4 regions of the Pantoea sp. F_5 genome follow, and region 4 is predicted to be linked to each of the others. Evidence: predicted binding sites of a transcription regulator. Region 4 holds the regulator's gene; each other region holds the start of a gene.
What was found. The regulator CRP, encoded in region 4, controls carbon source genes, mostly activating them, when cyclic AMP is high. The targets are predictions, from matches to a motif close to ATGTGANNNNNNTCACAT.
Positions count from the first base shown of each region.

Region 1: a site for CRP is predicted at 1,417-1,434, ahead of garD (galactarate dehydratase). Genes of this name have one in related genera too.
Region 2: a site for CRP is predicted at 1,185-1,202, ahead of F3I44_RS16235 (PTS mannitol transporter subunit IICBA). Genes of this name have one in related genera too.
Region 3: a site for CRP is predicted at 1,242-1,259, ahead of F3I44_RS01290 (YfcZ/YiiS family protein). Genes of this name have one in related genera too.

Region 1 covers NZ_VWUO01000003.1:338,878-341,085, forward strand. The annotation lists gene garD (galactarate dehydratase) at 1-1,244, opposite strand, end outside; gene F3I44_RS06285 (MFS transporter) at 1,811-2,208, shown strand, end outside.
Region 2 covers NZ_VWUO01000012.1:27,916-30,123, forward strand. The annotation lists gene F3I44_RS16235 (PTS mannitol transporter subunit IICBA) at 1-925, opposite strand, end outside; gene F3I44_RS16240 (helix-turn-helix transcriptional regulator) at 1,425-2,057, opposite strand.
Region 3 covers NZ_VWUO01000001.1:250,018-252,225, forward strand. The annotation lists gene fadL (long-chain fatty acid transporter FadL) at 1-993, opposite strand, end outside; gene F3I44_RS01290 (YfcZ/YiiS family protein) at 1,352-1,648, shown strand; gene fadI (acetyl-CoA C-acyltransferase FadI) at 1,807-2,208, shown strand, end outside.
Region 4 covers NZ_VWUO01000006.1:20,556-22,763, forward strand. The annotation lists gene F3I44_RS09555 (OsmC family protein) at 1-404, opposite strand, end outside; gene crp (cAMP-activated global transcriptional regulator CRP) at 708-1,340, shown strand; gene F3I44_RS09565 (YccS/YhfK family putative transporter) at 1,398-2,208, shown strand, end outside.

The DNA.
Region 1 (2,208 bases), on a different contig from region 4:
TCGCTGGCGGGCGTCGCCGCGTAGATCAGGCCACGTCGCGTAGGTCGCTGACCGGGCGAGAGCACTTCGACAATGGCGCTGCGCCCCGATTTGGCGATTGACCCCAGCGCTTTTTCCACCACGTTTGCCAGTCCGCCTTTTTTATTGCCCGGCGACGGATTCGCGCTGCGATCGGTCTGGCCCTGGTCGAGGTAGTTGTCATACCAGGCCATCTCCTCCAGTAAGCGCTTACCGACTTCCTGATTAATCACCCGCGGCGTCAGCAGGTGAATCGCATCACGCACTTCAGTGACTTCCGAAAACATCACCGTCGCACCGCAGCGCACCAGCAAGTCGGACGCGTAGCCCACTGCCGGATTCGCCGTCACGCCCGAGAATGCATCGCTGCCACCGCACTGCATGCCGACAATCAGTTCTGCAGCAGAACAGGTTTCACGCTGGCGCTGATTCAGCCGCTGGAGATGACGCTCCGCCACCTGCAGAATCTCATTCACCATCGCACCAAAGCCCACCAGCTTTTCATCCTGCAGGCGCACAATGTCATGATCGTCCAGCGAAATCGCCTGCACATCGGGCGTGCCGGTCAGCAGACGCTCCGGCTGTAACTTCTCACAGCCCAGGCTGACGATCATGACTTCGCCACCGAAATTGGCATTCAGCGCCAGGTTGTGAATGGTGCGAATCGGCACGACCGCCGCGGGTGCATTAATCGCCACGCCGCAGCCATAAAGGTGGTTGAGTGCGACCACGCCATCCACATTCGGATAGCGCGGCAGTAAATCCCGTTCAATGATCTGTACGACATGATCCACCACACCGGCCACACAGTGGACGCTGGTGGTAATGCCGAGCAGGTTACGCGTGCCGACGCTGCCATCCGCATTGCGATAACCTTCAAAGGTATAGCCTTCCAGCGGCGGTAATTCAGGCGGAACCTGCGTGGCTAACGGCAGACTCGCCAGCGGAGGCGCTTCCGGCAGCACGACCAGCGACTCATCAATCCAGCTGCCCTGGGCAATATCCCGTAGTGCATAGCCGATGACTTCACCATAACGCACGATCTCCGCACCCTGGTTAATGGCGTGCAGCGCCACTTTGTGACCCTGTGGTACATGCTCCGTGAGTGTCAGGCCATCCGCAAACTGCGTGCCGGCTGGCAGACCCAGGCTGTTGACCACAATCGCCACATTGTCGTGCTCATGAACTTTGATATAGAGCGGTTGTTCATCTGATTTGGGGTACATCGCTCACCTTCCCGTCTGTCGTGCCGTACTTGTGCGGCACGCTGTAATGTTCTGACCTGTCACTCGTTTGTTTGCCATCTCCAGTATAAGGAGGCGGAGCAGGGGGCGCATTGTGCAAATGACCACCATTGAGACAATTCGCCTTATCGATTTGGGGCGATTATCCAGAAGCAAGTGAAGAGCCTCACAAACAGCGGGGGAAAGCGTTACCTGAGGCGGTTTTCGCCCGGTTATTTGCCGCTTTCGTGAGCCATCCCGCAGCGTTTTGTGCATCCGCCACACAATCAATTCACCGCAGGCGTTATTCCAGGGCGATGTGCCAATGTGCTCGCTTCAGGCTGTTCTTATACTGGGCTCCGTTAGCCAAAGTCAGGTTATCTGTCACGACGTATTACTCATCCGCAGAGGTTGCAGAAGCGTATTGGCTGCCCCTTCGCAGATGGATAAATAAAGGTTTGCCAGAACAAAAAAGATCGCCGTGTTTAACCCAACTTCTCTCTGATACCCAACGCGATGTGTATGCAGTCAGAGCGAATGTAGCTCACGCTATATTTCAGGAGTGCATCATGAATAGTTTCAGCCAGACCGCGGAAACGGTGCAGAAGCGCACCAATGCCCGCTACTGGATTGTAGTGATGTTATTTATCGTCACCTCATTCAACTACGGTGACCGCGCAACCATCTCGATTGCCGGTTCCGCGATGTCCAAAGATATCGGTCTCGATTCGGTCGGACTTGGCTATATCTTCTCTGCCTTCTCATGGGCGTATGTTATCGGGCAGATTCCGGGTGGCTGGCTGCTCGACCGCTTCGGCTCTAAACGCGTCTATTTCTGGAGCATCTTTACCTGGTCGCTGTTTACGCTGCTGCAGGGTTTCGTGGATATCTTCAGCGGCTTCGGCATCATCATGTCGCTGTTTATCCTGCGTTTCCTGGTCGGTCTGGCTGAAGCGCCCTCCTTCCC
Region 2 (2,208 bases), on a different contig from region 4:
TTGGCGTCATTGCCAGTACGGCCAGGATAGAACCCGGTGAGGCAGGAGAGACCAGACCACCGTTCAGCAAGGTCAGCGTGAAGACGCCAGTCATACCGCCCAGGATAACCGCCAGCAGCAGACGAGGGGCCATCAGCACATAGGGGAAGTAGATTTCATGGATGCCGCCGAGGAAGTGGATAATTGCCGCACCGCCCGCAGACTGTTTAGCACTGCCACGGCCAAAGAACATGTAGGCCATCAGCACGCCCATACCCGGACCCGGGTTGGCTTCGATCAGGAAGAAGATCGACTTGCCCGCTTCGCTGGCCTGCTGGATGCCCAGCGGTGAGAAGATGCCGTGGTTAATGGCGTTGTTGAGGAACAGGATTTTGGCCGGTTCCACGAAGATGGAAGTCAGTGGCAGCAGGTTGTTCTGCACCATCAGATTCACGCCCGCGGCGAGAATGTGTGACAGACCTTCAACCAGCGGACCAATCGCCAGGAACGCCAGTAGTGCCAGGATCATCCCGATAATACCGGCCGAGAAGTTGTTAACCAGCATCTCGAAGCCGCTTTTGATTTTGCCGTCAATCGCCCGGTCAAACGACTTAATCGCCCAGCCGCCCAGCGGACCGGCAATCATCGCACCGAGGAACATCGGCATATCCGCACCGACAATCACACCCATGGTCGTAATCGCGCCGACCACGCCGCCGCGATCGCCGCCCACCAGACGCCCACCGGTAAAACCGATCAGCAGAGGCAGCAGGTAGGTGATCATCGGGCCAACCAGTTTGGCCAGCGTTTCGTTAGGGATCCAGCCTGTTGGAATAAACAGTGCGGTGATGATACCCCAGGCGATAAACGCCCCGATGTTCGGCATCACCATATTACTCAGAAAGCGACCAAAGCTCTGTACTTTGACCTTCACTGATGAGGACATAAACCCACCCCTTATTGAGACGCGCTGCAATAGGAGAGCGCGCTTGTTTTTGTTTAGCCACCCCGACTCACAGCCGGTGGTATTACTGTATGCACGCGGACTCTATCACGCGAATTTAACGCTGCGTAGCAGGTAAGCAGCGTGTGACTTTGATCACTGTTTTAAGGGGGGTGTAAGGGGGTTTAGTGTGATATTCATCACAGTATGGCTATCGCAAGGGGCAATTTCATACCTGAAATGAGAGAGGGTGGTCTCTTTAGTGTGATGCTAATCACATTAATTAGGGCGCTGTTTATTTCTGAAGTGTGATTTTAATCACAATATAAAACTGCCGGAAGCACAATTTCTGCTCGGTTTTAAGAGGTGTGATCAATAGTTGCTCAGTTCTTCAGGTATCCTGATGGTCAATCAGGGGAAAGCGTTGTAAATAGTCAGAAGGGATAAAAGATAATGGTTTTCCCTGGGCTGGTGCATTGCAGAAGAATTACAATTAAAAAAATTAAAAAGCTCTGTGTATGTCAGCGCCCAAATTAAAGTGGTTGAGCATTGAATAGAAAAAACGTGAGTTCCGACAGCCGAGTTTATTAAGTGCTTTATGCTTATAAATCAGAACAGTTTTATCGCATATGCCTAATGACATGCCGATCATGTTAATGCTGTCACCTTTGATTAGCCTGTTTAAGACCTGCGATTCTCGTTTAGTAAAATGCACTGATGCCGGAGTTATTCGGTCACTGTCTCCTTTTGCATGTATTAACCCACCCATGACAGATTGTAACATCTTAACCAGGGGTTGCCTTCGTTCAATCAGCTGTGCATTGACAGTAACAAAATCTGATGTGAGTTTCTGATACTTGTTACTGTATAAAAAAAAGATGCTGTTTCTCAGCGCGGCGTTTTTAATAACTCTGAACGTATCGTTATCAATTTCAGTGATAAAGTTAAATATATCCAGAATAAAAACCGACTCTACATGGTTCATAAGCATCGTCAGCAATAGCGACGAGTTGTATGCACTGGTTGTATAAGTTTCCCCTCTGTAATCAGCTACGCCACGCCTGAAAAACATATCGTCTGTTATAAAAATAACAGACTTTTTTATACTTCCGGATTCCACAAGTTCCATATTCATTGCCTCCGCGTTCGGTTCAGAAAAATTATACCAAATGAAAGGAACAATCAATTCATGCAGGTTGTATATTAATTCCTAAAAACAGGGGGAGATCTTTATTTCTCGCAGCGTTTTCATAATAGTTTTACTATCAAAAATTATGCGGAAGGAA
Region 3 (2,208 bases), on a different contig from region 4:
GTAAGCATCACGGAAGCCTTCATCTTTATAGAAAAGCGTCTGGCCATTAGAACCGGTGGCTTTCAGCTCCTGGAACTGGCTCCAGCTGGTGTAGGCCATGCTGTAGTGAACCGCCCACTGCGGTGCCACTTTATGCCAGCCCGATACTTCCCACATCTCTGGCAGATTCAGGGTTAACGCGCCAGGAACAGTGGTGCCATTGGTGCCAAAAGGTACACCTGATACTTCCGGGTTATTCACTGCATTCAGTCGGGAAGAGAGGCTGCTTTTGTAATCGCCATCAAAGTCGACTTTCACTTCTGAACGATAGGTAAAGCCGAAACGGTTATTTTCATCCACTTCGTACAGGATACCGGCGTTCCAGCCATATCCCCACTCATCGCCTTTCAGATGGGCAACCTGCGTATCAGCCGGAACGCCCAGTCTTGCGCCTGACTCACCGGCATAGCGTTCAATTTTGGCTTTGGCATAAACCGCATCAAAACCGACGCCAAAACTAAAATGCTCATTTAAGCGGTACGCGGTGCTGAGATTGAAATTGCCGGTTACCAGATCGGTTTTACCGCCGTAACCCCCCGCGGTGTAGCCATTATTAAACTCTGTTGCTAAGCCATAATTAGAGGTTGCAGACGCGCCGATCCACCACTGATCGTTGATGGGCTGAACATAATGAATATTGGGGACCCACTGATTCGGGGCAATATTATTGGCATCCAGGCTGCGTCCGCTGGGGCTGCGACCACTGATATTGACGTCTGGCGCAATATAAACCGCACCGAGTGAAAATTCCGGACGATCCATTAACGCCATCGTCGCCGGGTTACGGCTGGCTGATGCCGCTGTATCGCCCATTGCTCCTTCGCCTGAATATGCGCGACCTAAACCAATCGTAGAGAATTCATTTAACTGAAATCCAGCTGCGTAAACGTGTGAAGAGACAAGCGCCACTGCAGCCGCCACGGCTGACTTTGCAAACAGGTTTTTATGGTTCATGACCACAACCTCATGTGAATTATTATTTAACGCTATAACGTCGCGTAACAAAGGACGGCGGATTGTAGGGACTGACGTAAAACGCACATATCAGACCAGTGCGGAGAGTATAGGTCTGACCTGTGTGTATGTTGCAATATTGTTTTTAAAATATTTCAGGATTGATCGCTTAAAATTCGATCTGCATAACAAAACTGCCCCGATTCTGCACAGCATACCGATTCCAGTTTGTTCTGGATCAATTTTTATTGTGATATTCGTCACTTAGGGCCATGCGCGTGGCACATCTTTACGCGAGCAGGTAAAATTTCGGCCATAAAATCGCTCAACCCACCAGATCGCTGGTCAGGAGAATGAAATGACTGATGCCATTAAAAAATGCAGTGCGACCGAAACAGCAGCCTGCTGTTGTGTTGATGTGGGCACGGTAATGGATAACACCGATTGCACCGCCAGCTGGTCAGAATGGTTTGCTCAGCGTGACGATGCGGAAGCTAAATTAGCGCTCCTCACCGAACGTGCACGCGAAGTGGAATCGGAACCCTGTGTGATTGAGTCGCGCTTTAGTGAAGTGGATCAGGGTGTGCAGCTGGATATCGATTTTACTTTCAGTTGCCAGGCTGAAACGATGATTTTTCAGCTCGGTTTGCGTTAAGTCTCATAACGCCGCGTTAATGCGGCGTTTTACATTTTCGTGTTTTCCTTCGCACTTTTTCCTTTCCGGTATTGGCGGCTCACCCGCTTGTGGTTAACACTGATCAGGTCAGACCTCTTCAGGCAATGATGCCACAGTCCCAGCCACAGGTGAGAATAATGAGCAAAGCGCAGCCGCTGCTGACGCGTGATGGTGAACGCATCGCAATAACCCACGGGTTACGCACCCCTTTTTTGCGCCAGGCGACCGGCTTTCATGGCATTCCCGCCATTGAGCTGGGGCGGATGGTGGTCAGTGAATTAATGGCGCGCAGTGAACTGCCAGCTGAGGTGATCGAGCAACTGGTCTTTGGTCAGGTGGTGCAGATGCCGGAAGCGCCGAACATTGCGCGTGAAATTGTACTGAGCAGCGGGCTTGATGTGCACACTGATGCCTACAGCGTCAGCCGTGCCTGCGCCACCAGCTTTCAGGCGGTAGCGAATGTGGCAGAAAGTCTGCTGGCTGGCACGATTTCTGCGGGCATTGCCGGTGGTGCAGACTCCTCTTCAGTATTGCCGATA
Region 4 (2,208 bases):
TACAGCTCAATCACCTCATAGCTATGCGTAATCGTCACACCTTTACCCAGCATGATGGCCACAGAGCAGTATTTCTCTGCCGAAAGATCGACGGCGCGTGAGACCGCTTTATCCTGGAGCGCTTTGCCACTCACGATAAAATGCAGGTTGATGTGCGTAAAGATTCGCGGTGCTTCTTCACGACGTTCTGAGGTCAGTTTTACTTCACAATCAGCCACATCGTTGCGGCCTTTTTGCAGAATTGATACCACGTCAATCGCGCTGCATCCACCTGCCGCCATCAGCACCATCTCCATTGGGCTGGGCGCTTTATCACCCGAATTGCCATCCATCAGTATCTGATGGCCGGATGAGGATTCTCCAAGGAATGTCAGCCCTTCTACCCATTTCACTCTTGCCTGCATGATTTTTGCTCCGGAATACGCTGTTTTGTCGCCAGAGTACGCTTTCACCTGGTAAACAGCAATCCAGAGAAATCCGCCTGTAGCTGAAGCGAGACAACAGAAGACAGTCGGCAAAAGCTGTGCTACAAACAGTGCTGAAAATATTTTTCGTCACCCGATGGCGAAGCCGGGAAGAATGAAGCGCACTGCGCCTGATGCGGCCCGAATAATTTCCTGAAAAGGAAACGCTTGAAGCTTTCACCGCCTGACAGGGAAAACTGCCCCCTGTATTTTGGGCACGATTACAACAGAGGATAATAGCGAATGGTTCTCGGCAAACCGCAAACAGACCCTACACTCGAATGGTTCCTGTCCCATTGCCATATTCACAAGTATCCATCCAAAAGTACGCTGATTCACCAAGGTGAAAAAGCAGAAACGCTTTACTACATCGTGAAAGGTTCCGTCGCGGTTCTGATTAAAGATGAAGAAGGCAAAGAGATGATTCTTTCCTACCTGAATCAGGGCGATTTTATTGGTGAGCTTGGCCTGTTCGAAGAAGGTCAGGAGCGCAGCGCCTGGGTACGTGCGAAAAGCGCGTGCGAAGTCGCGGAGATTTCTTACAAGAAATTCCGTCAGCTGATCCAGGTGAATCCCGACATCCTGATGCGACTCTCCTCGCAGATGGCGCGTCGCCTGCAGGTCACGTCTGAAAAAGTGGGTAACCTCGCTTTCCTCGACGTCACCGGACGCATTGCTCAGACCCTGCTTAACCTGGCGAAGCAGCCAGATGCCATGACGCATCCCGACGGCATGCAAATTAAAATCACTCGTCAGGAAATTGGCCAGATTGTGGGTTGTTCACGTGAAACCGTGGGCCGTATTCTGAAGATGCTGGAAGATCAGAACCTGATCTCCGCACACGGTAAAACCATCGTCGTTTACGGCACCCGCTAACTCCTGTCATCCACGGCGTGATGGCAACATCACGCCGTTATTGTTTGTGTTGGGCCGATGTGGCGTCGAATCATTTATCATCCTGAAGTTAACTACGCCTTGCGGCAAACGCTGGTGCTCTGCCTGCCGGTCGCGTTGGGCTGGCTGGCTGGCGACCTGCAAAAAGGTCTGCTGTTCTCATTAGTGCCCGCCTGCTGCAATATCGCCGGTCTCGATACTCCGCATAAACGCTTTTTCAAACGTCTGATTGTGGGCGGCAGCCTGTTTGCCCTCGGCAGCTTTCTGATCCAGTGGCTCACCCTGCATGCGATTCCACTGCCGCTGATCCTCTTCGCTATGCCTTTGCTGCTTGGCGTCACCGGTGAGATTAGCCCGCTGCACGGCCGTCTGCTGCCCGGTACGCTTATTGCCGCCATCTTTACCCTCAGCCTGATTGGCCGCATGCCCATCTATGTCACTCCGCTGCTCTATATCGGCGGCACACTCTGGTATGGGATATTTAACTGGTTCTGGTTCTGGCTGTGGAAAGAGCAGCCGATGCGGGAGAGCCTGAGCCTGATTTACCGCGAGCTGGCCAACTACTGTGACGCCAAATATACCCTGCTGACGCAGCTGACCGATCCCGAAAAAGCGCTGCCGCCGCTGCTGGCTCACCAGCAGAAAGTGGTCGATCTGATCAACACCTGTTATCAGCAGATGCACATGCTGTCGGCAAGCCGCGATCACAGCCATAAGCGGCTAACGCGCGCTTTCCAGGTGGCGCTCGATCTGCAGGAGCATATCTCGGTCAGCCTGCATCGGCCGGAAGAAGTACAGAAGCTGGTAGAGCAGAGCCATGCTGAAGCGGTGATCCGCTGGAATGCCAAAA